DNA from 4 places in the Erwinia tasmaniensis Et1/99 genome. Region 2 is predicted to be linked to each of the others. Evidence: predicted binding sites of a transcription regulator. Region 2 holds the regulator's gene; each other region holds the start of a gene.
What was found. Region 2 encodes PurR, which represses purine synthesis genes. Its sites were predicted from a motif close to CANGCAAACGTTTGCNTG; they were not measured.
Positions count from the first base shown of each region.

Region 1: glyA (serine hydroxymethyltransferase) is a predicted target of PurR. The motif match lies at 2,552-2,569, and genes of this name have one in related genera.
Region 3: purH (bifunctional phosphoribosylaminoimidazolecarboxamide formyltransferase/IMP cyclohydrolase) is a predicted target of PurR. The motif match lies at 6,573-6,590, and genes of this name have one in related genera.
Region 4: rbsD (D-ribose pyranase) is a predicted target of PurR. The motif match lies at 4,680-4,697, and genes of this name have one in related genera.

Region 1 covers NC_010694.1:1,121,134-1,129,015, reverse strand. Annotated here, with positions in the region: gene csiE (stationary phase inducible protein CsiE) at 1-1,034, shown strand, start outside; gene glyA (serine hydroxymethyltransferase) at 1,142-2,395, opposite strand; gene hmpA (NO-inducible flavohemoprotein) at 2,730-3,911, shown strand; gene glnB (nitrogen regulatory protein P-II) at 4,083-4,421, opposite strand; gene glrR (two-component system response regulator GlrR) at 4,557-5,891, opposite strand; gene qseG (two-component system QseEF-associated lipoprotein QseG) at 5,888-6,610, opposite strand; gene ETA_RS06095 (sensor histidine kinase) at 6,613-7,882, opposite strand, start outside.
Region 2 covers NC_010694.1:2,047,462-2,055,343, reverse strand. Annotated here, with positions in the region: partial or broken gene ETA_RS10170 (MATE family efflux transporter) at 1-10, opposite strand, end outside; gene ETA_RS10165 (riboflavin synthase) at 264-923, shown strand; gene cfa (cyclopropane fatty acyl phospholipid synthase) at 981-2,129, opposite strand; gene punC (purine nucleoside transporter PunC) at 2,458-3,657, opposite strand; gene punR (DNA-binding transcriptional activator PunR) at 3,772-4,713, shown strand; gene purR (HTH-type transcriptional repressor PurR) at 4,701-5,726, opposite strand; gene ETA_RS10140 (C40 family peptidase) at 6,128-6,979, opposite strand; gene ETA_RS10135 (Grx4 family monothiol glutaredoxin) at 7,362-7,700, shown strand.
Region 3 covers NC_010694.1:209,469-217,350, reverse strand. Annotated here, with positions in the region: gene hdfR (HTH-type transcriptional regulator HdfR) at 1-352, shown strand, start outside; tRNA gene ETA_RS01960 (tRNA-Trp) at 489-564, opposite strand; tRNA gene ETA_RS01955 (tRNA-Asp) at 572-648, opposite strand; rRNA gene rrf (5S ribosomal RNA) at 749-864, opposite strand; rRNA gene ETA_RS01945 (23S ribosomal RNA) at 1,073-3,979, opposite strand; tRNA gene ETA_RS01940 (tRNA-Ala) at 4,186-4,261, opposite strand; tRNA gene ETA_RS01935 (tRNA-Ile) at 4,410-4,486, opposite strand; rRNA gene ETA_RS01930 (16S ribosomal RNA) at 4,560-6,099, opposite strand; gene purH (bifunctional phosphoribosylaminoimidazolecarboxamide formyltransferase/IMP cyclohydrolase) at 6,724-7,882, shown strand, end outside.
Region 4 covers NC_010694.1:20,941-28,822, reverse strand. Annotated here, with positions in the region: gene rbsK (ribokinase) at 1-718, opposite strand, end outside; gene rbsB (ribose ABC transporter substrate-binding protein RbsB) at 780-1,661, opposite strand; gene rbsC (ribose ABC transporter permease) at 1,687-2,655, opposite strand; gene rbsA (ribose ABC transporter ATP-binding protein RbsA) at 2,658-4,163, opposite strand; gene rbsD (D-ribose pyranase) at 4,171-4,590, opposite strand; gene alsS (acetolactate synthase AlsS) at 4,807-6,486, opposite strand; gene budA (acetolactate decarboxylase) at 6,505-7,287, opposite strand; gene ETA_RS01020 (LysR family transcriptional regulator) at 7,392-7,882, shown strand, end outside.

The DNA of each region.
Region 1 (7,882 bases), 930 kb from region 2:
GCACGCCGCTGGACCAGCGGCTGTGCCTGCTGCACGGCTTGCGCCGGGCGCTGCGACTGTCTCCGCAGTTTGTCAGCGGCTGGTTTGCAGATGCCGTAAAGCGCCGCCTGCTGACGCAGCCCGTCGATAAGGCCCTGTATGATGAGCACAATCTGACGGTGCTGATCCAACACTGTTCGCAGCAATTGGCGCGTGAATTTAGCGCCCGCGACGGCTTTTTCCTGCAAATTTGGCTACGTTACTCGCTTGCATGGCACTGCCAGCCGGAGTTCAGCCCGCGGCAACGGCAGTGGCTGCTCGGTAAAACGGAATATGTACTGGCTAAAGAGATTGCTCGCTGCTGGCAAAAGCGCGGCTATCAGACCGATGCCCATCTGGCGATGTTACTGACTCTGATGTTCAGCCAGCTACATACTCCGCTAGCGGCGACAGTAACCGGAGAAAATGAGCGTGCCCTGCTACAGGCCGTAGAGTCTTCGATTGCGCGCTTTCAGCACATCGCAGGTATCGAATTTCGTCATAGGCCCGATCTCAGCGCGCGCCTCTATACTCATCTGGCCCAGGCGCTGGAGCGCGCGCTGTTCGCCATAGGTATTGATGACAACCTGTCAGAGAATATCTGCCTACACTATCCCCGCCTGCTGCGCACCACGCGTAAGGCGATGAAGCCTTTTGAACAGCAGTATGCGGTCACGTTTTCTCATCAAGAGATGGAGCTGGTTGCGATTATTTTTGGCGCATGGCTGGTGCAGGAAAACGCCCTGCATGAGAAGCAGGTGCTGCTGCTTACGGGAGACAATCCGGGGCTAGAGCAGCAGATTGAGCAACAGTTACGTGAGCTGACCCTGCTGCCGCTGAATATCAAATATCAGGATGTTCACGACTTTCAGCATAACAGCGCGCCGCCCGGCATAACGCTGGTCATTAGCCCCTATCCCACTTCGCTACCGCTCTACTCTCCCCCTTTTATCTATACTGAGCTGCCGCTGGGAGAACACCAGCTGCGCAGTCTTCGCACGCTGCTGGAGTCTTAGCAAGGTGCGTTTGGCCGCCGGGGTGAGCAGCCGTAAGACAAAAAAACGGGAGACTGACGTCCCCCGTTATTGATCGTGCTGTCCCCTCGTTACGGGGCAAAACTCGCTTATGCGTAGACCGGGAAACGGGCGCAGATATCCAGCACCTGCTTCTTCACGCGCTCGCTCACGCCTTCGTCAGTGATATTATCAAGAATATCGCTGATCCAGCCGGCCAGCTCGCGCACTTCAGCTTCTTTAAAGCCGCGACGCGTCACCGCTGGCGAACCGATGCGGATACCGGAAGTCACAAACGGACTCTTCGGATCGTTAGGCACGCTGTTTTTGTTCACGGTAATGTTGGCTCGGCCCAGGGCCGCATCCGCTTCTTTACCGGTGAGATTTTTGTCTACCAAATCCAGCAGGAAAAGATGGTTGTGCGTACCGCCGGATACAACGTTGTAACCGCGAGCAAGGAACACTTCCACCATCGCTTTGGCGTTTTTCGCAACCTGCTGCTGATAGGTTTTAAACTCAGGCTCCATCGCTTCTTTGAACGCCACCGCTTTACCCGCGATAACGTGCATCAGCGGGCCGCCCTGGCTGCCAGGGAAGACGCCTGAATTCAGCTTTTTGTACAGGTCCTCATCACCGCCTTTCGCCAGGATCAGACCGCCGCGTGGCCCTGCCAGCGTTTTATGGGTTGTGGTGGTGACGATATGGGCATGCGGTACGGGGTTCGGATACACGTCCGCAGCAACCAGACCTGCAACGTGTGCCATATCAACAAACAGGTAAGCCCCGATGCTGTCGGCGATTTCACGCATTTTTTCCCAGTCACATATGCCGGAATAGGCAGAGAAACCGCCCACGATCATTTTTGGCTGATGCTCTTTAGCCAGTTCGGCCAGCTCGTTGTAATCAATTTTACCGGTTTCGTCGATACCGTAAGGGATGACGTTATATAGCTTACCGGACAGGTTAACCGGAGAGCCGTGGGTCAGGTGGCCACCGTGAGCCAGGTTCATGCCCAGAATGGTATCACCCGGCTGTAGCAGCGCCGTGTAAACGGCGAAGTTAGCCTGGGAGCCAGAATGCGGCTGCACGTTGGCATAGTCAGCACCAAACAGCTCTTTAGCGCGCTCGATAGCCAGTTGCTCAACGATATCCACATGTTCGCAGCCGCCGTAGTAGCGCTTGCCCGGATAGCCTTCAGCATATTTGTTGGTCAGCTGAGATCCCTGAGCCTGCATGACACGAGGGCTGGTATAGTTTTCTGAGGCAATCAGCTCAATATGCTCTTCCTGACGCACTTTCTCTTGCTCCATCGCCTGCCACAAATCGGCATCGTAATCGGCAATGTTCATATCACGCTTTAACATCTGCATCTCCTGACTCAACTGACTTTCGAAAGGTATGACCCACATACGGGGGTAATAGCCACAGTGTAAACTGTTTGCCCACCCGTTGAATAGCTTCACGGCAGCCTTTTTACGCAAACGATTGGCTTCAGCGTCGGTAAGGTTTGACTCCACTTTGTGGCAAGCCTTTGCCTGCGGAATTGTTCTCATTGGTCGTGGCATGAATCTCATCTCATCCTACAGGCAGCGAGAAAATATATCCCTGAATATTATAAGCGTATTTACAATGCACCTTCGATTGCCATAAGATGCATATAAAATACATGTTATGATTTTCTCATGCAGGAGCAAAAAAATGCTGGATAGCCAAACCATTGCCACCGTTAAATCAACCCTTCCCGCCGTTGCAGAACTGGGGCCACGCCTTACTGAACATTTCTATCAACGTTTGTTCGACCATCACCCTGAGCTGAAAGATATCTTTAATATGAGCAACCAGAGCAACGGCAATCAACGTGTCGCCCTGTTCAATGCTATCGCGGCTTATGCCAGCAACCTGGACAATCTGGCGGCACTCGGCCCGGCGGTGGAAAAAATCGCGCAAAAACACACCACTTTTGCCGTGAGTCCCGCCCAATATGCCGTGGTCGGACAGCATCTGCTGGCAACCATTGACGAAATGCTGCATCCCGGCGACGACGTTCTGGCAGCCTGGGGCAAAGCCTACGGCGTATTGGCCGGCGTATTCGTGCAGCGTGAAGAGCAGATTTATCAGCAGTCGGAAGAAAAAAGTGGCGGCTGGCGCGGTCAGCGTGAGTTCGTTATCAGTGAAGTCATTCCGCAGGGCTCGATGATTAAGAGTTTTGTGCTGACGCCGGTCGACGGCAGACCGGTAGCCGACTATCGTCCGGGGCAGTATCTGGCGCTGTGGGTGACGGATCCATCGTTTGAAAATCAGGAGATTCGTCAATATTCCCTGACGCGTACCCCCAACGGTCGTGATTATCGTATTGCCGTGCGTCATCAGCCGGGTGGAACCTTGTCAAGCTGGCTGCACCAGCAGCAGCCGGGCTCACGTTTGCATCTGTCGCCACCTGCGGGTGATTTCTTTATTGATATCGACGCACGCACGCCGGTGGCGTTGATTTCCGGCGGCGTCGGCCTGACGCCAATGCTGGCGATGCTGCACAAGCTGGCGCAGGATAAGCATCCCGCCCCGGTACAATGGCTGCACGCCACGGAAAATGGCAACACGCATGCTTTCGCGGAAGAAGTAAGCGCACTGGGAGCACGGCTGCCTGATTTCTCGCAGCATATCTGGTATCAGCATCCCCTGGAGGAGGATAAAGGGACCTGTCACCATCGGGGTTTGATGGATCTGCTGCCGCTGAAGTCCTGTTTTAGCGATCGGGCGCAGCATTATTATCTGTGCGGCCCGCTGGCGTTTATGAGATCCGTGGAACAAAGCCTGGTGCAGCTTGGCGTAGGGCAGAGCCACATCCACTATGAGGTGTTTGGGCCGCATAGCACCCTTTAAGGCATGGGGATATTATACGGCCAGAGGGCCGGAAAAGGCATGGCGCTTTCCAGCCCTCTGGCCTGGGTCGATCGATTTCGCTTTGGCCGCCGCGCCGCAGTACTACAACGGAGTCGTGCGTGTGGCGTTCACCTCACCTGGCTATGCCAGGCTACCGATGTCAAGGCTCCGTCAGATCGCTTCCTCATCTTCTTCGCCGGTACGGATGCGAACCACTCGCGCCACGTCGTAGACGAAAATTTTGCCATCGCCGATTTTTCCGGTCTGTGCCGTGCGCATAATGGTATCAACGCAGGTATCGACGATGTCGTCAGCGATCACAATTTCAATCTTTACCTTAGGCAAAAAATCGACCATATATTCTGCGCCACGGTAAAGCTCGGTGTGCCCTTTCTGGCGACCAAATCCTTTGACTTCCGTCACCGTCATTCCGGTGATGCCGACCTCGGCCAGCGCTTCACGCACATCATCCAGTTTGAACGGCTTGATAATTGCATCAATCTTTTTCATGGCAGACCCTTTTTTCGCCTTCCGCTGGGCGGAGGAGCAATCAGTTAACATCGCCGGACAGGTCACGCCGGGCGCGCTGTCTCTCTTTTCAGGCAGCTAAACTACCATAAGTCACCCGCGTAGCGGCACTGAAAATTATCCTTTGAAATCTGCCGCATCCAGTTCATGGCGTGATAGTAGCTTATAAAACTCGGTACGGTTACGGCCTGCCAGACGCGCGGCGTTGGTCACATTGCCTTTCGTCATTTGCAGCAGTTTACGCAAGTAGTTCAATTCAAACTGGTTACGCGCCTCGACAAACGTTGGCAATACCGTGTTTTCTCCCGCCAGCGCCTGTTCAACCAGCACATCGCTAATCACCGGTGCCGACGTTAACGCCACGCACTGCTCAATGACGTTGACCAACTGTCGTACGTTGCCAGGCCAGCTGGCCGCCATCAGACGGCGCATCGCATCGGTCGAGAAGCTGCGCACAAAGGGCTTATGCCTTTCGGCCGACTGCCTCAGTAGGTGGGTCGCCAGCAGCGGAATGTCCTCGGCGCGCTCATGCAGCGCCGGAATTTTCAGGCTCACCACGTTGAGGCGATAGAATAAATCCTCGCGGAACTCGTTTTTCTCCATCGCCTTGGGCAGGTCGCGATGGGTAGCGGAGATAATCCGAACGTTGATATCCACGTCGAGATTGCTGCCCAGCGGCCGTACTTTTCTCTCCTGCAATACGCGCAGCAGTTTGACCTGCAGCGCCTGTGGCATATCGCCTATCTCATCAAGGAACAGCGTTCCCCCTTCGGCGGCCTGGAACAGCCCCTCGCGGCTGCTGACCGCCCCGGTAAAGGCCCCTTTCGCGTGGCCGAACAGTTCTGACTCCAGCAGCTGTTCCGGCAGCGCACCGCAGTTGATGGCGATAAAGGTTTTGCCTGCACGCGGGCTGGCACCATGTATCGCCTGGGCCAGCACCTCTTTCCCCGTGCCGCTCTGGCCGTGGATCAATACGCTGACATCAGACTGGGCGACCATGCGGGTCTGCTCAAGCAGACGCAGCATCAGTGGGCTACGGGTGACGATATTGGCACGCCAGGCTTCGTCTGCAACGGGCGCTCGATGTGCCAGCGCCTCATCAATGGCCTTATAAAGTGCATCGCGATCGACCGGTTTGGTGAGAAAGCTGAATACCCCCTGGCGGGTAGCCGCCACGGCATCAGGGATCGAACCATGTGCGGTAAGAATAATCACCGGCATGCCGGGCTTTAGCTTCTGGATCTCAACAAACAGCGTCATACCGTCCATTTCATCCATGCGCAGATCGCTGATGGTCAGATCGAAGTTTTCGCGGTTGAGCACACGCAGCGCCTCCGGGCCGCTGCCGGCGGTAACCACGGTGAAACCTTCACTGCGCAGGCGCATTCCCAGCAGCTTAAGCAAGCTGGGGTCATCATCGACCAGCAGTAATCGCACCGATGTTTTGATCATGGATTTGCCTCATCCGCTGATGAATTTTCCGCTGCCCCGGCGTCATGACCATTGCTTTCGCTCGCGTCTGCCGGACGACGCGCGGAGAGCTGGCGTTCGATATCCGTCAGCCTGTCTAATTTGCGTCTTGTGGTAGCCAGCTCTTTTTGAAGTTCCGTTTGCTGCTCGCGCAGCGCAACACGTTCAGCCTGAGTACTCTGCTCTAAAGCGGCGTATCGTGACCGCTCTGCGGATAATTGCAGCAGCGCCCTCTGCCCATCACGCCACAATATCAGTAAGGGCCGCACCGGCGCCGGGTAATCCTGCGCGTAGCTATCCAGCCGTTGTAGAAAATGACGTCGCTCAATAGGGGTAACGTTACCGTGGCTAAGCAATACCGCCTGCCTGAAAGCATTTTGCCAGCTATCCACCGGCTGGCCTTTGGCTTTTGCGCGGGCTTCCGCAGGCGTCAGGCGCACAGCACAGTCTATGGCGCGCTGCCAGTAAAGCGGGTTATTCAGCGCCGCATCGCCCATATAGGACCAGACATATTGACAGCTAACCAGATGAAAATCGGCAACGTCCTGTTGAGGTTCAGTCAAGGTGCTGTCCGCCCCCTCCGCCACATACTGCGGCTGTTTCTGACTGCATGCCATCAGGCCGAACGCCAGCAAAACGATGATGAAAGATCGGCCAAAACCTCCGCGCTTCACTACGGCAGAAAAATGGGGCAGTTGCATGATTATCTTTTCCCGGCGGTGGTATGTAATTCAATGCGGAAGCACACATCAGCATCAAGGCTGTCGATCAGTTGCAAATTACCGTGCAGCTGGCGCACGCAGTCTTTAGCAATACTGAGCCCCAGGCCGCTGCCTTTTACCGCGCCTTTACGTTGCAGGCTCCCTTGAAAAAAGGGCTCAAAAATCAGCGTTCTTTCTGCGGCAGGAACTGGCGTTCCGGTATTGGCGACCTCAATCTGTACCAGACCGCCCTGCTGCCGACTGCGTATCCAGATTTTTCCAGATTCCGCGCCATAGTGTAGCGCATTGGAGTACAGATTATCGATTGCCCGTAGTAACAAAATCGGTTCAGCGCGGCAGAGAACCGCCTGCAAATCTATCTCTGTGTGAACCTGCTTAGCGCGTGCAGTAAGACTGTGAGAAGAAACCAGCGTGGCAATAAGCGGCTGGAGCTGAACGTCCTTCAGCTCCAGCGGGCCATCCGCCAGCTTGCGGTTATAGTCCAGCAACTGTTCAATTAAGCGCTGCAAATGGCGGCTGCTATCGTTAAGAATAGTGACGACTTCGCGCTGATCGGCGGTCAGCGGCCCCGCCACCTCGTCAGCCAGCAGTTCAGTGCCTTCGCGCATGCTCGCCAGCGGGGTTTTTAATTCATGAGAGATATGGCGCAAAAATTCATGGCGCTGAGATTCCAGCCAGGCAAGGCGCTCGCTAAGCCAGAGAATACGCTGCCCCAGCGATCGGATTTCGCGTGGCCCCTTAAACGCCAGATCCTGGCCCAGCGACTTTCCCGCGCCCAGTCGGTTGATCATGCGCTCGACGGCTTTGACCGGGCCGATAATCATGCGGGTAAACAGCAGTACCAGACCCAGACTGAGCAGAAACAGGATCAGCGCCTGCCAGCCGAAATACTGTCCGCGCCCGGCAATCTCTCGTTGCAGCTGTAAACCCCGCGCGAAAGCCACTTCACGCGTTGACCTGACCAGCTGGCCATTGGCGGTCGAAAAGTCTTCCAGTCGTTCAGCCGCCGCACGCACCGGGGCGCTGTTTTCACAGTGCATAGCACCAAGCTGGGTGAAAGACCGGCGCAGGGTGTCATAAATGCCTATATCCGGCAGCACCGCGGCGTGCGCATCAAGCATTTGTGAATAACGGCCGTACTGTGTCTGATACAGGCGCGACAGCATCGGGTCATCCAGTACACAGTACTGGCGATAGCTGCGCTCCAGCTCAAGCGCCGTGCGGGCCATTGCTTCACTTCTGCGCACGTCG
Region 2 (7,882 bases):
ACTTCTGCACACAAACACCTTAATTGTTTACCCTTTATTTAAAAATATTGGGATTATGATAGACAGGCGTCACTCTGGTAAGAGAAACGCATTTTCATGCCGGTTTCCGTGGGGGCGCTCATTCTAATGCTGGTGGGGTAAATAGCCAATGAACGAATGCGGAAAACGCACTTTGTGTCACGAAATGTTGCCATGCTCTATTTGGCTTTGTGACGTTGCCAGGGCAAACTAGCTAGCAGAAAACCGTTATTTAGAGGCGAAACATGTTTACAGGTATTGTGCAGGGCATCGCAGAGGTGTTAGCGATTGAAGAGAAAGCGAATTTTCGTACTCACACAGTGAAGATGCCGGTGGAGTTGCTGCCCGGTTTAGAACTAGGCGCATCGGTCTCTCACAATGGCTGCTGTCTGACGGTCACCGGCGTGGAAGGCGATCGCGTCAGCTTCGATCTGGTAAAAGAAACGCTTCGCATCACTAACCTCGGTTCGCTTAACGTTGGCGACACGGTTAACGTTGAGCGTGCGGCGAAGTTCAGCGATGAAATCGGCGGCCATTTGATGTCCGGTCATATCATGACCACCGCCGAAATCACTAAGATCCTGACTGCGGATAATAACCGTGAAATCTGGTTTAAGCCGCAGGATGCCAGCCAAATGAAATACATACTGCATAAAGGTTTTATCGGCATTGATGGCATCAGCCTGACGGTTGGAGAAGTGACGAAGACGAAATTTTGCGTGCACCTGATCCCGGAAACGCTGGCACGCACCACCCTGGGCAAAAAACGCCTTGGGCAGCGGGTGAACATTGAAATCGATCCGCATACCCAGGCTATCGTCGAAACGGTAGAGCGGGTATTGGCGCGTCGAGAGGCCGAACTCTTAGCTGCCACGGTGGCCGAAGAGCATAATGATGCTTCTTAAGCAAGATTACTGAAAAAAGGGCGGCTCTGAAGGTCGCCCACTTGTGCTTAAGCATCCTTAACGCGCTACGCGGATCCCGCCTTCTGTTCCGCGCGTAAAGACCACTTGCCAGAGTTGAATATCTCTGGCGCGAAAGGCGCCGGCGCAGGCATTCAGGTAGTAGGAAAACATACGCTTGAAACGCACGCCATATTTCTCGGCCAGCTGCGGCCAGGCAGCCAAAAATCGCTGGTGCCAGCTCATCAGCGTTACGTCATAATCAGCACCAAAGTTATGCCAATCCTCCATCACAAAATGTGGTTCGCTGGCTTCAGCGATATGGCGAACGGACGGCAGACAGCCGTTGGGGAAGATATATTTGTTAATCCAGGGATCGACGTGGTCATTCGTATTACTGGCACCAATGGTGTGCAGCAGAAAAACCCCATCCGGCTTTAAATTACGATCCACCACGTCAAAATAAGTGGCATAATTTTTTGGCCCGACGTGTTCAAACATGCCAACGGATACGATGCGGTCGAACTGCTGCTGAAGATCCCGATAGTCCTGCAAAAGGATGGTCACGCTGAGCCCTTTGCAGCGCTGTTGGGCCAGCTTCTGCTGTTCGGCGGATATCGTCACGCCAACCACGCTGACACCATGATGACGGGCCGCATATTCAGCCAGACCTCCCCAGCCGCAGCCAATATCAAGCAGCGTCATGCCGGGCTCCAGCTGGAGTTTCGCGCAGATCAGCTCAAGTTTGGCTTCCTGCGCAAGCTCGAGTGTTGCCGCGTTTTTCCAGTAACCACAGGAGTACTGCATGTAGGGGTCGAGCATATCGGTAAAGAGGTCGTTACCGAGGTCATAATGCTCTTTACCCACTATCCAGGCGCGTTTTCGAGACTGCAAATTAGTTAAACGTGAAGCGGCGATACGCAGCGTATCTTTGAAATGATGGGGAAGCTGTTGTTCAAGGTGCGCGTTGAGCACCTGCTGAAAGAAAATATCTAAACGCTCACACTCCCACCAGCCGTCCATAAAACTTTCACCCAAACCCAAAGACCCCTCCTGGAGTACTCGCTTAAAAAAATTGGGGTTAGTCACCTGGATATCCCAGGGGCGGGTTCCGTTTATTTCAATATCAGCCTTACGTAATATTTCCTGAGCGATTCGGTACCACTGGTTATTGCTCAGGTTTTCTTCTTCTAAACACGATGAACTCATAGCTTCTCCATCACCCTGTGTGATTGATACCTGAGAAAAGAATAGTCAATTTCTAAAGGTCTGTAAGAGAACACGCGGCAAAGCCACGGCCTGATAACAACGTAAAAAGAGGATTGATTGAAACGTAAAAGGGCTGAGATGAATGCGTTCAGTCAGAAGTGCCTGGCAACCGAACCCAGGCCGATAGCAAAGCGCCTGCACAGCATATACCTCTGCCAGAAGAATAATATTAACTTATTATTTTACATGACGAAGAAAAGTATATGCCTGCGGGCGGTATTGTTCAATGGCTTATCGTTAGTTTGCTAACTAGTTGAGCGCAAGTGCTTTACTGGTGCTGCATCTCCGTTTGCAATACGAGATTTTTTTCGGCCTTGCGTTGAACGAAGTAGCCTAATGCTGCTAACAAAATGGTTATCAGCATCACAAATACCGTGGTTTGCAGCGCCGCAGCAATCCATGTCGATACGGCCATGCTGGCAAGAAAACACAGTCCGAGTTGCAACATATTTTGCAGAGCAGCCGCTTTACCGGTTGCCTGAGGAAACGGAAGAAGGGCGCTGGACACCACGATAGGGTAGATAGCCCCATTGGCCATTGCCATTCCACAGAACGGGAGTAGCAGAGTCCATAATGCGGGTTGCGAAAATTGCGCAATGAGATAGAGCGCGACAATACTCAGGCTATAGAACGCCAGCAGCCACGGGAGGATCTTGCGCCCGGCAAATCGATTAAGCAACGCGCGGCAGCCAAAACCGCCGATAAGAAAAGCGGCGGTTTGCGGAACGTAGCTCAGGCCAATATCGCCCGGCGTCAGTCCTAAGTTGCCCAGAATAAAAGGTGAACCGGTAAGCCAGGCAAAGAAGCTGGCAGAGCAGGCCGCATAGGTCATCACGTTACCGCAGTAGATGGGCGATTTAAGCAGGGCAATAAAGCCCGGAGCGGGAATATCAGGTGCGGATGCGCTTTTCCCCACACGTGGGCGTGATGGCAGCAGAAAAGTCGGTATCAGCAGCAGCAGAGTGATGAGTAAAAGCGCGACGAATATGGCCTGCCATGAAAAATGGCTTAACAGCCATGCACCCAGCAGCGGTGCCAGGGCTGGTGAAAGTGCGACCAGCGGCATGATGGTGGCAAAGACGCGATTCGCCTGCGCACCGCTGTAGCGATCGACGACAAGCGCCTGCCAGCTTACGGCTGCGGCACATACCCCTACCGCCTGCACAAAACGCCATGCCAACAGTGACGTCGCGGAGTCAACCCAAAGCATGGCGGCACAGCCTATAGCAAACAGGCTCAGTCCCATCAACAGTACCGGCTTACGGCCGATGCGGTCCGAAAGGGGGCCCCATATCAGCTGGGCGCAGGCAAATCCGGCAAGGAAAATGCTTAGGCTGGCGCTGATAGCCCCGGCCTGGGTGTCAAGATCCCGCTGCATTACGCCAAATGCTGGCAGGTACATATCGGTGGCGAGAAAGCCCAGCATGCTCAGCAGCGCCAGGTAAATCATAAAACCTTTCGAATTCATACAGATTTGCTCTTGTCATACGGTTTTTTTTGCTGGCGCAGTGTAATCGCGTGCGGGGCGGCCTGTGAAACGCTAATATTCGTTGACTGTTATGAAAATTTTTGAAGGCTGGATATGTGGTCTGAACATTCACTCGAAGTCATTGATGCCGTGGCCCGAACCGGAAGTTTCACCGCCGCTGCCGCTGAACTGCACCGCGTTCCTTCTGCGGTAAGCTATACGGTGCGTCAGCTGGAGGAGTGGCTGGCCGTCAGTTTATTTGAAAGGCGGCATCGTGACGTGGTGCTGACCGATGCCGGTCGTGTATTTAGCGAAGAGGCCAGATCTGTTATCAAAAAAATGCTTGCCACCCGTCGCCGTTGCCAACAGGTAGCAAACGGCTGGCGGGGGCAGCTCAATATCGCCGTTGATCGTATGGTCCGGCCATCGCGGACCCGGCAGCTGGTGGTGGATTTTTACCGCCATTTCCCAGATATGGAGCTGCATATCATGCCAGAAGTCTTCAACGGCGTTTGGGATGCGCTGGCGGACGGTCGCGCGGATGTGGCGATAGGCGCTACCCAGGCGATCCCGGTGGGGGGGCGTTTTGCGTTTCGGGATATGGGCAGCCTGAACTGGCGCTGCGTGGTCAATGCACAACATCCGTTAGTCGGACGGCCGGGGCTGCTGACGGAAGGATCGGTACGCGAGTGGCCTTCGCTGGTCATGGAAGATACCTCGCGTGCGCTACCCAAACGCACAACCTGGACGCTTGATAATCAACGGCGGCTGGTCGTTCCTGACTGGGAAAGTGCCTTTGACTGCCTGCGAGCGGGGTTGTGTGTTGGCATGGTTCCGGGACATTTTGCGCAGCCGTTATTACAGCAAAATATATTGTGTGAACTGACGCTGAGTTCGCCCTTCCCGGACAGCCCATGCTGCCTGACCTGGTCAGAGCAAAGCGCCTCACCGGCGCTGAGCTGGCTGCTGGAATATCTTGGTAGCACTGAAACCCTTAACGCCGAATGGTTGAGTGAGCAATCCAATACGACAGTGATACAAGATCAGCGGCGGTAGTCGCGGTAAGGGCCGTCCGCCACCGAGCGTCTTTCAATCAAAGTAGGGTACACTTCAATGGTTTGCGACTCTTCGCGCTTGCTGGTGATGCGGTCAAGTAACATATTGAATGCGGTTTCACCAAGACGCTCTTTCGGTTGGTGTACGGTGGTCAATGCCGGAGTGAAATAACGGGCGTTGCGCACGTTATCATAGCCAATGACCGAAATATCCTGGGGGACCCGCAGGCCCATTTCATCGGCTGCGCAGATTGCGCCCATTGCCATAATATCTCCGCCGCAGAAAACCGCGGTCGGGCGTTGTTTCTGCGCCAGGATTTGTTGCATCGCGCGGTAGCCGGATTCAGGTTCGAAATCTCCCTGTACCAGCCATTCTTCCCGCAGAACGATGCCCGCTTCAGTCAGAGCTTTCAAAAATCCCGCATGGCGTCCGCCACCGGTGTTGCGCTCCAGCTGGCCTGGGATGGCGGCAATATCCCGGTGTCCGCGTTCAATCAAATAGCGCCCGGCAAGATACCCGCCCTCAAACGCATTATCCAATACCGTATCGGTAAAATCACCGCGCGACTTGCCCCAGTCCATAACAACCATAGGAATATTGCGGTGATCTTCAAGCATTGAAATCAGCGCGTCCGGGTATTCAGAGCACATGACCAGCAGGCCATCAACACGTTTTTGCGCCATCATTGACAGGTAAGCCTGCTGCTTTTCTATATTGTTATGGGCGTTACCCAGGATCAGGGTATAGCCTTTGGCAAAGCAGCTGTTTTCTACCGCCTCAATGATTTCAGCAAAATAGGGGGCTTCACTTGATGTTGCCAGCAGACCAATCGTTTTGGTGTGGTTTACCTTGAGGCTGCGTGCTACGGCGCTGGGGGAGTAATGCAATTCTTTGATTGCAACCCACACCGCTTCACGGGTCTCATCGGCGACAAAGCGTGTTTTATTGATGACGTGAGACACGGTGGTGGTGGAAACACCGGCGCGCTTTGCCACATCCTTAATTGTTGCCATGTAAATCGTACTCCTGGTGTTATCAGTAACCCCCTGATAACCGGTTTGTTAAACGTTTGCCTTAGCCCAGGCTCTTCCCGTTGGGCCAGAATTATTGGGGTTGTCTAAAGGGGGCGGGAAGAGAAGAAATCTGCCCGCAACAGGGTGCACGGAACCGATCGCATCGGGTTTAGCGGCTGTTGCGCAAATTAAGAGGGGAATTCTATCAAGGCTGCGCAAAGAAAACGAGAATTTTGCCCGTAAGGACAGGAATTTTTGCTGGATCGGAACGTCACAATTCGCTCGCGAGGATGAAAATCGTCAGCCGCGTTCGGATCGACGGCTTTGGGGAGCTGCAGCATGAAAGGGGGGCGTGTCACGGGCCAGAGGGTCTGCTTGTGGCCCGCTGTGGAAAAAAGCCGCTAACGAATCGTTTTCGGTGTCATAACGCGACGAGCACCCACATAATGTTCCTGCCAGTAATCGTCGCTAAGCGCACTGACCTGAATGTCTTTTCCTGTCCTTGGCGACTGGATAAATTTATTTTCACCAAGATAAACCCCCACGTGGTCGGCTGAGCCTCTTCCGTTGATGCGGAAAAACACTAAATCACCTTTCTCAAGACGGTCACGTTTGATCGGAGCCGCATCGCGCAGGTGATACATTTCATTCGCGGTGCGTGGGATTTTAAATTTAACTAAATCTTTGTAGGCATACCAGACAAGCCCGCTGCAGTCGAACCCAGTCTTAGGGGAGCTGCCGCCCCACAGATAGGGCTTACCGAGCTGCCCCATTAGTTTACTGACTGCGGTTTCACGGGCTTTTTGATAACGAATGCGGTGTGCATTACTGAGTTTCAACGGGGCTGAGGGATCGACTTTGCCAACCTTAGCTAAACTGCTTTCCGCGCGCTGTCTGCCGTAATGCTTTTTCGGTGCTTTTTTTTTGCTAGCCGTACGACTTATCCGTGCGTTAACTTTCTTGCCTTTCAGCGCTGGCTGCTTAGTCGCCGCTTTCTTCGTGAGTTTGTGATCCTGCGCCGGAGTGAGATGTGCTGCTTTTGTGGGCTGTTTTGCTTTTTTAACCGGCTGCTCTTTGGCTTTTTTTGTCGGGGAGGCTTTAACCGGGCGTCGCTTGCGTCGTTCATCTTCTCGCGCGCTATTGCGATCGGCTTTATGCTGATTTGCATTGATGAGTGTGTGGGGCGATGCGTGCGCCATATTGAAAAATAGCTGAGCAAAGGCCAACAAGAAAAGCGTAAGGAATAAACGCATCATTTCCATTAACAGTTTATGCGTCGCAACGGTCAGCAACGCGATCGTAAGTAGTGGTTTCTGCGCGCAGGCAGAAAGTTGTAACGATTCTAAACTAACTGGAGAGCAAAGAGTAAGGCCTTTTTTGTTACAATAATACAGAACGAGTATATGATTCAATATTGAGCACAATCAGTTGCTTAACCCAGCATGTTCTGACGTTAAGTCGTTAACTGATGCGGTACGCACCATAAGATAATGTTATTTTGTTATCATGACCCGATCGCCTGACTGCGTGTGGTCAGTGACAGATGAAAATGTCATTATCATCGTCAGGCCAGAATAGCTACAATCATAGCTGGCTACAGCCTATACACAAAGTATCGTATTGAGGAAGGCATTTATGAGTACTGTTGAAAAAATTCAGCGCCAGATCGCAGAAAATCCAATTCTGTTATACATGAAAGGTTCCCCAAAGCTGCCAAGCTGCGGCTTTTCCGCTCAGGCGGTACAGGCGCTCTCTGCCTGTGGCGAACGTTTTGCTTATGTGGATATTCTGCAAAACCCTGACATTCGTGCAGAAATGCCAAAATATGCTAACTGGCCAACGTTTCCACAGCTGTGGGTAGATGGTGAGCTGGTAGGTGGCTGCGATATCATTATTGAAATGTATCAGCGTGGTGAACTGCAGCAGTTGATCAAAGAGACTGCCGAGAAATATCCTGCCGACACCGCAGAATAAGAGTGATATCAGGCGTTATCTGTTCAATATTGTGAGCTTTAGAGCCAGTCAGTGAATAAGCTGACTGGCATGACGACGCCAAATTCCCGCACCTCCGGAGCCTGATAATGAAGCTGCTGCGATGAGTCCCTAAGCAGCTTCATGCCCATCCACTCCAAAATTACGCTGACCGGATGTCCAGC
Region 3 (7,882 bases), 1.8 Mb from region 2:
CCATATCTCACTGTCGCTATTTCGGTCGCGAAAATTCAATAAAAAAGATAAATATCAATATATTAAAATAGAGTGGGGGGCTGATTTTCACCAGCACGAAAGCTTTCTTGCTGGGGCTGATGATGTGCCGGTACTAACCACGACATCGGCACATTTAACCCGCCAGCTGCTTAACACCACAGGAGCCTGCGCATTTTTGCCGGAGTTCTGGGGAAAAGAGTATAGCGATCTTGTGGTTATTCCTGATACGGCTGTGGCTTCCAGACCACTGTATGCAGTATGGCTGGAGAGCAGCGATCGGCAAGTGCAAATCAGTCAGCTGCTTAAGTTTCCGGTAAATGCTCACACATAGACGGCAGGAAAAGAATATCGGGGTCAGATTGCTGGCCCTTTTTTTACAAAACACTGTCTGAAATGATGAGTCGTGGCGGGTAAAAGTGGATTTTTGGGCAAAAAAAAACCTTGCCGAAGCAAGGTTTTTCTTATTTTGGCAGGGGCGGAGAGACTCGAACTCCCAACACCCGGTTTTGGAGACCGGTGCTCTACCAATTGAACTACGCCCCTAAAAGGGTGGCGGAACGGACGGGGCTCGAACCCGCGACCCCCTGCGTGACAGGCAGGTATTCTAACCAACTGAACTACCGCTCCACCGATTCTGTACTGATATCAGAAAACGTCTGATTTCAGGTGTATCACCTTTACCTTGTCAGGGGTAAAGTCACGACCAGATAACTGGTCTTAATTTGATGCCTGGCAGTTCCCTACTCTCGCATGGGGAGACCCCACACTACCATCGGCGCTACGGCGTTTCACTTCTGAGTTCGGCATGGGGTCAGGTGGGACCACCGCGCTAAAGCCGCCAGGCAAATTCTTTGTGCTCTGTCCTGTGTCTTTTGCGCTGATGCCGCGTTGGCCGCCCTCGCGTCACTCTGTCACATACTGATGTATGCTCCTTCATGCCGTCTCGGTTGCCGCCTTGCCTCAGCGCAAAATCCTTCGGACTCGATTCCGGTGAACAAGCTGAAAATATCTTTACGTCTCTCAACACAACCCAGAACGCTTCTGGCGTTGTAAGGTTAAGCCTCACGGGTCATTAGTACCGGTTAGCTCAACGCATCGCTGCGCTTACACACCCGGCCTATCAACGTCGTAGTCTTCAACGTCCCTTCAGGACTCTCAAGGAGTCAGGGAAGATTCATCTCGAGGCAAGTTTCGCGCTTAGATGCTTTCAGCGCTTATCTTTTCCGCACTTAGCTACCGGGCAATGCCATTGGCATGACAACCCGAACACCAGCGGTGCGTTCACTCCGGTCCTCTCGTACTAGGAGCAACCCCTCTCAATCTTCCAGCGCCCACGGCAGATAGGGACCGAACTGTCTCACGACGTTCTAAACCCAGCTCGCGTACCACTTTAAACGGCGAACAGCCGTACCCTTGGGACCTACTTCAGCCCCAGGATGTGATGAGCCGACATCGAGGTGCCAAACACCGCCGTCGATATGAACTCTTGGGCGGTATCAGCCTGTTATCCCCGGAGTACCTTTTATCCGTTGAGCGATGGCCCTTCCATTCAGAACCACCGGATCACTATGACCTGCTTTCGCACCTGCTCGAGCCGTCACTCTCGCAGTCAAGCCAGCTTATGCCATTGCACTAACCTCACGATGTCCGACCGTGATTAGCTGACCTTCGTGCTCCTCCGTTACTCTTTAGGAGGAGACCGCCCCAGTCAAACTACCCACCAGACACTGTCCCCACGCCGGATCACGGCGCCAGGTTAGAACATCAAACGTTAAAGGGTGGTATTTCAAGGTTGGCTCCACGCAGACTGGCGTCCACGCTTCGAAGCCTCCCACCTATCCTACACATCAAGGCTCAATGTTCAGTGTCAAGCTGTAGTAAAGGTTCACGGGGTCTTTCCGTCTTGCCGCGGGTACACTGCATCTTCACAGCGAGTTCAATTTCACTGAGTCTCGGGTGGAGACAGCCTGGCCATCATTACGCCATTCGTGCAGGTCGGAACTTACCCGACAAGGAATTTCGCTACCTTAGGACCGTTATAGTTACGGCCGCCGTTTACCGGGGCTTCGATCAAGAGCTTCTCCTTGCGGATAACCCCATCAATTAACCTTCCGGCACCGGGCAGGCGTCACACCGTATACGTCCACTTTCGTGTTTGCACAGTGCTGTGTTTTTAATAAACAGTTGCAGCCAGCTGGTATCTTCGACTGGCTTCGGCTCCACGAGCTTGTCGCTTCACCTACGCGCCAGCGTGCCTTCTCCCGAAGTTACGGCACCATTTTGCCTAGTTCCTTCACCCGAGTTCTCTCAAGCGCCTTGGTATTCTCTACCTGACCACCTGTGTCGGTTTGGGGTACGATTGGTCGTTACCTGATGCTTAGAGGCTTTTCCTGGAAGCAGGGCATTTGTTACTTCAGCACCGTAGTGCCTCGTCATCACGCCTCAGCCTTAAAGAGTTCCGGATTTGCCTGGAACTCAAGCCTACACGCTTAAACCGGGACAACCGTCGCCCGGCTAACATAGCCTTCTCCGTCCCCCCTTCGCAGTAACGCCCAGTACGGGAATATTAACCCGTTTCCCATCGACTACGCCTTTCGGCCTCGCCTTAGGGGTCGACTCACCCTGCCCCGATTAACGTTGGACAGGAACCCTTGGTCTTCCGGCGAGCGGGCTTTTCACCCGCTTTATCGTTACTTATGTCAGCATTCGCACTTCTGATACCTCCAGCATGCCTCACAGCACACCTTCGACGGCTTACAGAACGCTCCCCTACCCAACAACGCATAAGCGTCGCTGCCGCAGCTTCGGTGCATGGTTTAGCCCCGTTACATCTTCCGCGCAGGCCGACTCGACCAGTGAGCTATTACGCTTTCTTTAAATGATGGCTGCTTCTAAGCCAACATCCTGGCTGTCTGTGCCTTCCCACATCGTTTCCCACTTAACCATGACTTTGGGACCTTAGCTGGCGGTCTGGGTTGTTTCCCTCTTCACGACGGACGTTAGCACCCGCCGTGTGTCTCCCGTGATAACATTCTCCGGTATTCGCAGTTTGCATCGGGTTGGTAAGCCGGGATGGCCCCCTAGCCGAAACAGTGCTCTACCCCCGGAGATGAGTTCACGAGGCGCTACCTAAATAGCTTTCGGGGAGAACCAGCTATCTCCCGGTTTGATTGGCCTTTCACCCCCAGCCACAGGTCATCCGCTAATTTTTCAACATTAGTCGGTTCGGTCCTCCAGTTAGTGTTACCCAACCTTCAACCTGCCCATGGCTAGATCACCGGGTTTCGGGTCTATACCCTGCAACTTAACGCCCAGTTAAGACTCGGTTTCCCTGCGGCTCCCCTATACGGTTAACCTTGCTACAGAATATAAGTCGCTGACCCATTATACAAAAGGTACGCAGTCACACCACGAAGGTGCTCCCACTGCTTGTACGTACACGGTTTCAGGTTCTGTTTCACTCCCCTCGCCGGGGTTCTTTTCGCCTTTCCCTCACGGTACTGGTTCACTATCGGTCAGTCAGGAGTATTTAGCCTTGGAGGATGGTCCCCCCATATTCAGACAGGATGTCACGTGTCCCGCCCTACTCATCGAACTCACAGCAAGTGCATTTTTGTGTACGGGGCTGTCACCCTTTACTGCGCGACTTTCCAGACGCTTCCACTAATGCACAAACTGATTCAGGTTCTGGGCTGTTCCCCGTTCGCTCGCCGCTACTGGGGGAATCTCGGTTGATTTCTTTTCCTCGGGGTACTTAGATGTTTCAGTTCCCCCGGTTCGCCTCATGCCACTATGTATTCATGACATGATAGTGCAACGGATTGCACTGGGTTTCCCCATTCGGGTATCGTCGGTTGTTGCGGTTCATATCACCTTACCGACGCTTATCGCAGATTAGCACGCCCTTCATCGCCTCTGACTGCCTAGGCATCCACCGTGTACGCTTAGTCGCTTAACCTCACAACCCACAAGCGTCCCGAAAGACGTGTGTCGGTCGTAAGCATTTGAGAGACTCGAACGTATCGTTGATTTCATTCTTATTACGGAGAATGAATACGACACGTCGTTTCAATTTTCAGCTTGTTCCGGATTATTAAAGAGCATAATACTTCGCAGCATACTGTTAGACAGTATGCTCTGAAGTATTGAAATAGAAAAACCATATGGTGGAGCTAAGCGGGATCGAACCGCTGACCTCCTGCGTGCAAGGCAGGCGCTCTCCCAGCTGAGCTATAGCCCCATACGGTCTTACAGAAACCTTTTTCTACCAGGAGTCACATTGTTTTTCGTTAATAAAAACAATGTAATTCGTGCTCAGGCAAGGCATGTATGAGGGAAGTTTACTTAGAGTAAACGACCGAGTACATAACGCCGCATGAGTGCGAATTTGGTAGGCCTGAGTGGACTTGAACCACCGACCTCACCCTTATCAGGGGTGCGCTCTAACCACCTGAGCTACAAGCCTGTAGAGGTTTTTCTGCTCGTTACTTTTTCATCAGACAATCTGTGTGGACACTGCGCCGGAAGGTATCTTCAGGTAAGGAGGTGATCCAACCGCAGGTTCCCCTACGGTTACCTTGTTACGACTTCACCCCAGTCATGAATCACAAAGTGGTAAGCGCCCTCCCGAAGGTTAAGCTACCTACTTCTTTTGCAACCCACTCCCATGGTGTGACGGGCGGTGTGTACAAGGCCCGGGAACGTATTCACCGTAGCATTCTGATCTACGATTACTAGCGATTCCGACTTCACGGAGTCGAGTTGCAGACTCCGATCCGGACTACGACGCACTTTATGAGGTCCGCTTGCTCTCGCGAGGTCGCTTCTCTTTGTATGCGCCATTGTAGCACGTGTGTAGCCCTGGCCGTAAGGGCCATGATGACTTGACGTCATCCCCACCTTCCTCCGGTTTATCACCGGCAGTCTCCTTTGAGTTCCCGACCGAATCGCTGGCAACAAAGGATAAGGGTTGCGCTCGTTGCGGGACTTAACCCAACATTTCACAACACGAGCTGACGACAGCCATGCAGCACCTGTCTCACGGTTCCCGAAGGCACTAAGGCATCTCTGCCGAATTCCGTGGATGTCAAGGCCAGGTAAGGTTCTTCGCGTTGCATCGAATTAAACCACATGCTCCACCGCTTGTGCGGGCCCCCGTCAATTCATTTGAGTTTTAACCTTGCGGCCGTACTCCCCAGGCGGTCGACTTAACGCGTTAGCTCCGGAAGCCACTCCTCAAGGGAACAGCCTCCAAGTCGACATCGTTTACGGCGTGGACTACCAGGGTATCTAATCCTGTTTGCTCCCCACGCTTTCGCACCTGAGCGTCAGTCTTTGTCCAGGGGGCCGCCTTCGCCACCGGTATTCCTCCAGATCTCTACGCATTTCACCGCTACACCTGGAATTCTACCCCCCTCTACAAGACTCTAGCCTGCCAGTTTCGAATGCAGTTCCCGGGTTGAGCCCGGGGATTTCACATCCGACTTGACAGACCGCCTGCGTGCGCTTTACGCCCAGTAATTCCGATTAACGCTTGCACCCTCCGTATTACCGCGGCTGCTGGCACGGAGTTAGCCGGTGCTTCTTCTGCGGGTAACGTCAATCGACGGGGTTATTAACCCCATCGCCTTCCTCCCCGCTGAAAGTACTTTACAACCCGAAGGCCTTCTTCATACACGCGGCATGGCTGCATCAGGCTTGCGCCCATTGTGCAATATTCCCCACTGCTGCCTCCCGTAGGAGTCTGGACCGTGTCTCAGTTCCAGTGTGGCTGGTCATCCTCTCAGACCAGCTAGGGATCGTCGCCTAGGTGAGCCGTTACCCCACCTACTAGCTAATCCCATCTGGGCACATCCGATGGCGTGAGGCCCGAAGGTCCCCCACTTTGGTCCGTAGACGTTATGCGGTATTAGCTACCGTTTCCAGTAGTTATCCCCCTCCATCGGGCAGTTTCCCAGACATTACTCACCCGTCCGCCACTCGTCACCCAAGAGCAAGCTCTCTGTGCTACCGTTCGACTTGCATGTGTTAGGCCTGCCGCCAGCGTTCAATCTGAGCCATGATCAAACTCTTCAATTAAAAGTTCGATTTGCTGAAACAAGTTCAGCGATGCTCAATCGTAAAACGTCATAATGAATGTCATTATGTGTTCACTCATGAGGCTTGATATTTTTTTTGACACCCGGAGGTGTCTGATATCAATCCTGCGAGTGCCCACACAGATTGTCTGATAAATTGTTAAAGAGCGGTGCGAACAGTGCCGGAGCTTCCTGTCGCGAGGTGGCGTATACTACGCTTTCCTCCTTCGGAGTCAACCTCTTTTTGAGAAGTTTTTCCGGCGGTTCAGAACTTCCTGAACCTCTCAACACGCCGGCCTGTAAGCCGTTGTTCCGTGTCGATGGAGGCGCATTATAGGGAGTTCTCGGCGGCTGACAAGGGTTAAATGACACTAATTTGACTGACTGCTGCAATCCCCAGCAAAACCCCACCTTATACCCAGTTATACACAAACTTATCCACATTGCTTGCATTGCGGCAATTTTGACGAGCATCGCGCAAACGTTTTCGCTACAATGCCCGCGCATAGAATCAGCCCCCTTCAGGGGCGTTATCTGAAACTTATCTTCTCCTATATATAGAAGAAAATAACTAAGCTTCATATAACGCTCTTTATATGCGATCCAAAGCCAAGGGATAAACCTCATGCAACAACATCGTCCTGTACGCCGCGCGCTGCTCAGCGTGTCTGACAAAGCCGGTATCCTCGAATTCGCACAGGCGCTTTCCCAGCGCGGCGTCGAGCTGCTCTCCACCGGAGGGACTGCCCGCCTGCTGGCTGATGCCGGTCTGCCCGTTACTGAAGTGTCTGACTACACCGGTTTTCCGGAAATGATGGATGGACGCGTTAAAACGTTACACCCGAAAGTGCATGGCGGCATTTTAGGACGCCGCGGCCAGGACGATGCCATCATGACCGAACACGGCATCTCGCCGATTGATATGGTGGTCGTTAACCTTTATCCCTTCGCACAAACCGTGTCCCGCGCGGACTGCTCGCTGGAAGATGCGGTTGAGAACATCGATATCGGTGGTCCAACGATGGTGCGCTCTGCTGCCAAGAATCATAAGGACGTGGCTATCGTGGTGAAGAGCAGCGATTATCAGGCCATCATTGCGGAGCTAGACGCCAATGAATGTTCACTAACGCTGGCAACCCGCTTCGACCTGGCGATCAAAGCGTTTGAACATACTGCGGCCTACGACAGTATGATTGCCAACTACTTCGGCAGTATGGTTCCCGCCTACCACGGTGAAACAACTGAACCCGCCGGTCGCTTCCCGCGCACGCTGAATCTGAACTTCATTAAGAAGCAGGATATGCGTTACGGCGAAAACAGCCATCAGCAGGCTGCCTTCTATATAGAAGAGCATGTCGGTGAAGCATCCGTTGCCACTGCGCAGCAGGTTCAGGGCAAAGCCCTCTCGTATAACAACATCGCCGATACCGATGCGGCGCTGGAATGCGTCAAAGAGTTCGACCAGCCGGCCTGCGTCATCGTCAAGCATGCCAACCCCTGCGGCGTGGCCACCGGCAGCGCCATCATTGAAGCCTACGAGCGGGCTTATCAAACCGACCCGACTTCTGCTTTCGGCGGCATTATCGCATTTAACCGTGAGCTGGACGAAGCCACCGCACGGGCGATTATCAGCCGCCAGTTCGTCGAGGTGATTATTGCGCCTTCCGCCAGCGATGCTGCGCTAAAGATCACCGCCGCGAAGCAGAACGTGCGCGTGCTGACCTGCGGCCAGTGGCAACAGCGGCAGACGGGCCTCGACTTCAAGCGAGTCAACGGTGGCCTAC
Region 4 (7,882 bases), 1.9 Mb from region 2:
TGCGCTGGCCGTTACCCTGCTCACTTAGCCATACGCCGCGGTTGCCAAGCGTAATCAGCACCGTGGCTATCCCTTTCTCGTGCAGCTTGCGCGCGGCAAGATCCGCATCTTCATCACTGTTTACCGTCACGCCGGTCAGGATCTGCGCTTCCGTTTCATTAGGGGTAATGATATCAACCAGCGACAGCAGCTCGTCTGAAAGCGGCGTTGCCGGGGCCGGATTGAGCACCACCCGGGTCTGGTGCTGATGGGCAATATGTGCAGCTGCCAGCACGCTATCCAGCGGCGACTCCAGCTGCATCAGCAGCACCTGCGCGTCGGCAATAATGTGCTGATGCTCAACCACGCGCTCAGGCGTCAGGGCAGCATTGGCACCGGCATCAATACCGATGATATTTTCACCGTCACCGTTGACGAAAATCAGCGCCACGCCGGTAGATCCCCCGGTGATAGTCGCGACAGACGCGACATCAATGCGGTCATTGGCCAGCTGCTGACGAATACGCTTGCCGATATCGTCTTCGCCTAGGCAGGCGATAAACGCAATATCCGCGCCGCTGCGTCCGGCGGCAACGGCCTGGTTAGCCCCTTTACCACCGAATGCGACCTGATACTGCTTCCCGATCACCGTTTCACCCGGACGCGGAAAGTGCGCCAGGTTCAGGATGTGATCGGCGTTGATGCTGCCGAGGACAGCCATTTTGCCGTTTTTTTTCATAAGGAGATTATCCCGGTCTGTGCGCCACCCGCGGATGGCGCGTGCCGTGCTGTTCTTTGATTTACCGGGTGACCAGTTTCAGCTCAACCGGATTGATAGCCTGAACCTGCTGGCCTTTCAATACTTTATCCGCAGTTTCAACACCAACCGCGCCGATCTGCTCCGGCAGCTGCGCCACGGTTGCCGCCAGTTTACCCCCCTGAACCGCTTTAATTCCGTCTGGCGTGCCGTCGAACCCCACCACGGCCACATCGGTTTTGCCCGCCGTTTGCAATGCGCGCAGAGCGCCCAGCGCCATTTCATCATTTTGGGCAAATACCGCCTGCACATCCGGGTGCGCGGTCAGCAGGTTCTGCATGACGTTCAGGCCCTTAGTACGATCGAAATCAGCCGGTTGGCTGGCAAGAATAGTGAATTTGTGCGCATCGGCGGCCTGTTTGAAACCTTCACCGCGCTCGCGCGCGGCGGACGTCCCGGCGATGCCCTGCAGTTCGATGATTTTTGCTCCTTCACCGGCCTTTTGCGCTATATAGTCACCGGCCAGCTTACCACCGGCCCGGTTATCAGAGGCAACGTGACTTACCACCTTACCGTGCGTAGCCACGCGATCCAGGGTAATAACCGGGATATTGGCCCGGTTGGCCATCTTCACCGCGTTCCCCACGGCATCGGAATCGGTGGGGTTAATCAGCAACAGTTTCGTACCGCGTACGGTAAGATCCTGCACGTTGGCGAGCTCTTTCGCCGGGTTGTTCTGCGAATCCAGCACCACCAGGTTATAGCCCAGCTTATCGGCCTCTTTCTGCGCGCCCTCTTTCAGCGACACGAAGAAAGGATTATTGAGGGTAGACACCACCAGCGCGATGGTCTCTTTTGCCAGCGCGTTAGCGCTCAGCGTAGCGCCTAACAGTACCGCCAGCACGGTCAGTTTTTTCATTTTCATTTTTGTATCCTGTAAGGGGAGAGAGTTATTTACTGCTTTTGTTATCCACCAGTACCGCCAGCAAAATCACTACGGCCTTGACGATCGTCTGGTAGTAAGAGGACACGCCGAGCAGATTTAGCCCGTTATTCAGGAAACCCAGGATCAGCGCACCAATCAGCGTCCCCATAATCCGCCCTTTGCCGCCTGCCAGGCTGGTGCCACCCAGCACCACGGCGGCGATGGCATCCAGCTCATAGCCCGTGCCTGCCGTTGGCTGCGCCGAGGAGAGGCGTGCAACTTCAATGGTGCCCGCCAGCGCTGCCAGCATTCCGCACAGGGAGTAGACGATAAGTTTGACGCGATTGACGCTGATGCCCGAAAGACGCGTTGCCGCCTCGTTGCCGCCCAGCGCATAGATATAGCGGCCAAGCCGGGTGTGATGCAGCATGTACCAAACGGCGAGGAACACTGCCGCCATCAGCCAGACCGGCGTTGGGATACCCAGCGGACGGCCGATCCCGAACCAGCCAAACAGGTCGGCGTTATCGTTAAAGCCGGTATTGACCGGGCTGCCGTTGGTATAAACCATGGTGACACCCCGCAGTAACAGCATCATGACCAGCGTGGCAATAAAGGCCTGTACTTTGCCTTTTGCCACGATCAAACCGGTTATCGCGCCAATCAAGGCACCCAGCGCCAGAGAAGCCGCCACCGCCACCAGTGCGTTGACCTCCAGTCCGACCAGCTTGGCCGCAACGGCACCGGTCAGGGCCAGCAGTGACCCCACGGAAAGATCGATACCGGAGGTGAGAATAACCAGCGTCATTCCCACCGCCATAATGGCGTTGACCGAGGTCTGTTGCAGAATGTTGAACAGGTTGCCAACGGTAAAGAAGTTCGGGCTAATGCTGGAAACGATGGCAATCAGCACCACCAGGGCAATCAGCGATTTTTGCTCAAGCAGCCATGCCTTTGTTATCAGGCGGCGTGAAGAAAGGGGTTGTGTGCTCATCGTTATACCAGCTCCGCGCTGTCATGTTTACCTACTGCCGCTGCCATCAGGATCTCCTGGGAAGCCTGCTCGATCGGGAACTCACCGCTCAGGCGACCTTCGTGCATTACCAGCACGCGATCGCTCATGCCCAGTACTTCCGGCATATCAGAAGAGACAAGAATGATGCTCAGCCCTTCTTGCTTAAACTGATTAATTAGCTGATAAATCTCTTTCTTCGCCCCGACGTCAACGCCACGTGTGGGTTCATCAAGGATCAGCACTTTTGGCCGCGTCATCAGCCCACGCGCAATCGCCACCTTTTGCTGATTACCGCCGGAAAGCAGGCCAATCGTCTGGTCCATTGACGGGGTTTTCACGTTAAACAGGGTGATAAAATCTCCTACCGCCTGCCGTTCCTGCGCATGCTTCAGTCGGCCTGCGCCATAGCTGAAGCTATTAAGCGCGGTCAGCGACATGTTCTCTTTCACTGACATCCCCAGTATCAGGCCATCGTGCTTACGATCTTCGGAGATATAAACAATGCCGTTAGCCAGTCCCTCCTGCGGGGAGTTAGTCACCACTGGCTTACCCTCCAGCGTGATACGACCCTTGCTGCGAGGCAACGCGCCGTACAGCACCTTCATCAGTTCACTGCGCCCGGCGCCCATCAGGCCCGCCACTCCGAGGATTTCGCCCTTGCGCAGCGTAAAGCTGATGTTTTCTACGCCGGACCCGCTCAGGTTTTCAACCTTCAGACGCACTTCACCCGGCGCTTTATCCAGGCGCGGATACTGCTCTTCCAGCTTGCGCCCCACCATCATTTCGATCAGCGATTCTTCACTCAGCGCCGTCACGTCATATTCGGCGATAAACTGCCCGTCGCGGAAAATCGTGACGTCATCGCAGATCTCAAATATCTCTTTCATCCGGTGGGAGATATAGACGATGCCGCAGCCCTGGGCTTTCAGCTCGCCAATCACGCGGAACAGCGAGGCGGTTTCGGTATCGGTCAGCGCATCCGTGGGTTCGTCCATTACGATCACTTTTGACTCGAAGCTCAGTACCTTCGCGATTTCCACCATCTGCCGATCGCCGATCGACAGCTCACCGACCAGCCTGTGGCTGCCAAAACGCAGATTCAGTCGCTGTAGCAGCGCATCAGCGGCGGCGTACATTTTTTTCCACTGGATACGGCCAAAACGGCTAACAAATTCACGGCCAAGAAAGATGTTTTCGGCAATGCTCAACTGCGGGATCAGATTGAGTTCCTGATGGATGATGCCAATCCCCGCCTCCTGTGAGGCTTTGGGGCCGCTGAACGTGGTTTCCTTGCCCAGCCAGACAAACGATCCGGCGTCGCGCGTGTAGATGCCGGTCAGAACTTTCATCATGGTGGATTTGCCCGCGCCGTTTTCTCCCACCAGCGCCATCACCCGACCGGGATAAACCGACAGCGCCGCGCCGGACAGGGCTTTAACGCCGGGGAACGACTTGTCGATGCCGCTAAGTTGCAGTAAAGGTTGCATCAGCACCTCAGAAGGTCACGCCAGCGACCAGGATGACATTGGCATACGGCGTACACTCTCCGCTGCGAATAATCGCCTGACTGTGCCGGGTTTGCTGTTTGAACTGTTCATGGCTGATATAGCGGAGGGTGATCGTATTTCCCTGCTGCTGCTGTAACGCATCGAGCAAGGCGACCAGTTCGCTATGTCGCTGCGGATTATGCTGGCGGATCTCCTGCGCCATAATGGCCGTTTCGACCTGCATTTCGCGGGTAACCACTTGGGCAACCTCCAGAAAACCGGGAATACCTTGAGTGAGCGCCAAATCAATACGCTCCGGCCCGAGAGGGGTGGGTAAACCGGCATCACCGATAACAAGACTGTCGGTATGACCCAGGCGTGATATCACGGACGAGATGGCGGAATGCAGTAAGATGCCTTTTTTCATGATTTGCTCCACAGCGAAACGTTTCGCTAGCGGGCAGTGTAAGAAATCGCAGAGGGAAAACAATCTTCACATGTTGGAAATGTGATCGCCATCGAAACGTTTTGCTGGCGCGTGGCCGGTTATTGTTCAGGCGAAAAAAAGGCGGTATCAATACCGCCCGAAATAGGAGATTGCAGAGAGAGCGGCAGGACAATCCGCCCTCTGTATATTCGATGATTACAAAATCTGGCTAAGATGCAGTTGGCCCATCAGCATATGATTGTCGGCATAGTCTACCGGCACCGCCACCACCGCTGGCCCCTGCACGTCCATCGCTCTGCGCAGCGTGGGCTCCAGCTGTTCGGCGCTTTCCACCGCAAAACCGGCAGCCCCAAAGGATTCGGCGTAGGCTTTGAAATCAATCGGGCCGAACTTCACGCCGGACACCCGCTGGTATTTTTTCTCTTCCTGCATCGCCACCATGTTGTACTCCTCATCCACCCAGATGATATGCAACACATTGGCACCAAGGCGGACTGCGGTTTCCAGCTCCATGCTCGATTGCAGGAAGCCCCCATCCCCGGAAACGGACACCACTTTGCGTGACGGGTCCACCAGCCAGGCACCGATCGCCCAGGGTAGCGCAACGCCCATCGTTTGCTGACCGTTAGAGATCATCACCTGGCGCGCGCGGAAGCTGTAAAGATAACGGGCTATCCAGATATGGAAGCTGCCCATATCGACCGTCAGCGTCACATCGCTGTTAATAATGTCCTGCATGGCGCGCACGATGCGCAGCGGGTGCAGGGCGAACTGGTTGAGCTGGTGACCGCGCAATGCCAACAGTTCACGCTGCTGCTGGCGATCCTGAAGAATGGAGGCCGCCTCCGGGCTAAGCGTTAAGGCATGATCGATGCGAGCCGTCAGTTTTTCCAGCGTGGCGGCGATATCGCCCACCAGCTCGGCATCCGGCTGATAACAGTTGTCGCTGTCGGCGGGCAGCACGTCAATATGCACCAGCGTGGCGGTGCCGTTATTCCACATCGCCGGCTCATACTCGACCGGGCTGTAGCCGATAGTGATAATCAGATCGGCCCCGCGCAGCAGGCGATCGCCCGCCTGGTTGTTGAACAGCCCGACGCGCCCGGCAAAGCGTGAGAAGTGCTCCTGCCGCACCGCGCCCGCAGCCTGATAGGTGCTGGTGACCGGGATATGGCTGCGCTCCAGCAGGTGATACAGCGCTTCGCTGTTGGCGGGCTGGCTGGCCATCAGCCCCAGCAGGATCACCGGATCTTTCGCCCGCGCTATCTGTTGGGCCACGGCGGCAATCGCCGCATCCGGCGCAGAACCCAGCAGCAGATGGCCGTGAGTATTCAGCAGATGGCCGCGCGCCGGTTCATTAACGATATCCTGCGGCAAACTGACGAAGGCACCGCCGGGACGCCCCTGCTCAGCGCTGCGAAAGGCGTTCGACAACACCTCGCCAATCGCGTCTGAAGAACCCACTTCGACCGCGTACTTACTTACCGGACGGAACATCGCCACCGTATCCATACTCTGGTGCACCTGCTTGGCGCTGTCGGCACGTTTTACCGCGCCCCCCAGCGCCACGAGCGGATCGCCTTCCGTGGTGGCCGTTGCCATACCGGTGATCAGGTTGGAACAGCCCGGCCCGGAGGTGACCAGCGCCACGCCGGCCTTGCCGGTCAGTCTGCCGACTGCCGCCGCCATAAATGCGGCATTGGCTTCATGGCGCACGGGAATGGTCTGGATTGACGTATCCAGCAGCGAATCGAACACTTTATCGATTTTTGCGCCAGGGATACCGAATACGTGTTTAACCCCCTGCGCCTCAAGCTGGGCCGCCACCAGATCGGCACCGTGTGCCCACTGCTGAACATCAGTTGCGTTTTTCATCTAAATTGTCTCCTGTTTTCAGCTTTCGACGGCACGGATGGCAGAGTCCAGGTTTTCAGGACTCAGATTTGCCTGCAGGAAATCACTGTCGCCCGGCAAATCGATCACCAGTTTGCTGATTTCGCCAAAGGCGAGCGTGCCGTGATCAAGCTGATAATCAAGTAAATGGCCACCGCCCTGACGATCGTCGGTGATAAAGTGTTCGTGGTAACCCGCCACGTTGATCCCCTGCATATATTGCGGGGTGCGAAAACCGATCAATACGCCGTTGCGCTGTGCGAATTCGAAGGTAGGCTGCTTACCGAGCACTTCCGGCATCGATTTATAAGGACGATGCTGGCAGGGCACGGTACGGGTTTGCGCATGGCTGAACAGGCCGTCAATGCGTAACGCGCAGAACTGGTTATCGGAACTGACCTGTTGGTCAATGGTCTGGTGAACTTCGGCACGGGTCACCGGGCCGGTGAAACGGTGCTGATACTGCGGGCGGAAAAAGGTCATCACCGCGAACGGCGTTTGCTGGTCAGGCCGGGCGGCACGCGCGCTGCCGTCCGAGCGCAGCTGGTACACTTCGCGGTTGAAGGCGATCAGTTCGCCATCCAGCTGGTTGAAAGTGCCAAGACCGAAATCCCCCTTCTTCAGCAGATCTGCCACGGTGGTAGTCCCATCGTACACGCCGCTGAGTAACGCACTCATCAGGGAGGTCTGATAGATTACGCTTTCTGGTCTTTCTTTCTGCATCTCTTTGACGGTGGTTGTCAGCTGTTCCACACAGGAACAGTCGGTTACAGAATGTGTCATTGCACCTTCTCCTGCCAAACTGTTAAGAAGTATTTAAACAATATTGACGCCTTTCCATGAATGGTTCCAATATAGAACTCCCCACTCTTTGAGACGTTTTTGATATGGAACTACGCTATCTCCGTTATTTTGTTGCGGTTGCCGAAACGCGTCACTTCACGCGGGCAGCGGAAATGCTCGGTATTTCCCAGCCGCCGCTCAGCCAGCAGATTAAAAAGCTGGAGGAAGAGATAGGGACTCCGCTGTTGAAAAGACTGACGCGCGGCGTTGAACTGACCGATGCGGGTGAAGCCTTTTATCAGGATGCGCGCCAGATCCTGGAACTGACCGGGCATGCGCTGGAGAAAGCAAAGGGGATTGCACGCGGTATCAGTGGGCGACTGTCGATTGGATTCGCCAGCTCGACCGCCTTCCACCCACAGATATTTCAGCTGTTACATCGCTTTCAGGAGCGTTTTCCGGCGATCACGCTGCTGCCGCGTGAGGAGAATATGGCGGCGCTGATGCATGATTTGCAGGAAGGATTACTGGATGCGGCCTTTGTGCGCCTGCCCTGTGAGAGCAGTAAAGCCTTTAATCTGAAGGTGATCGCCAG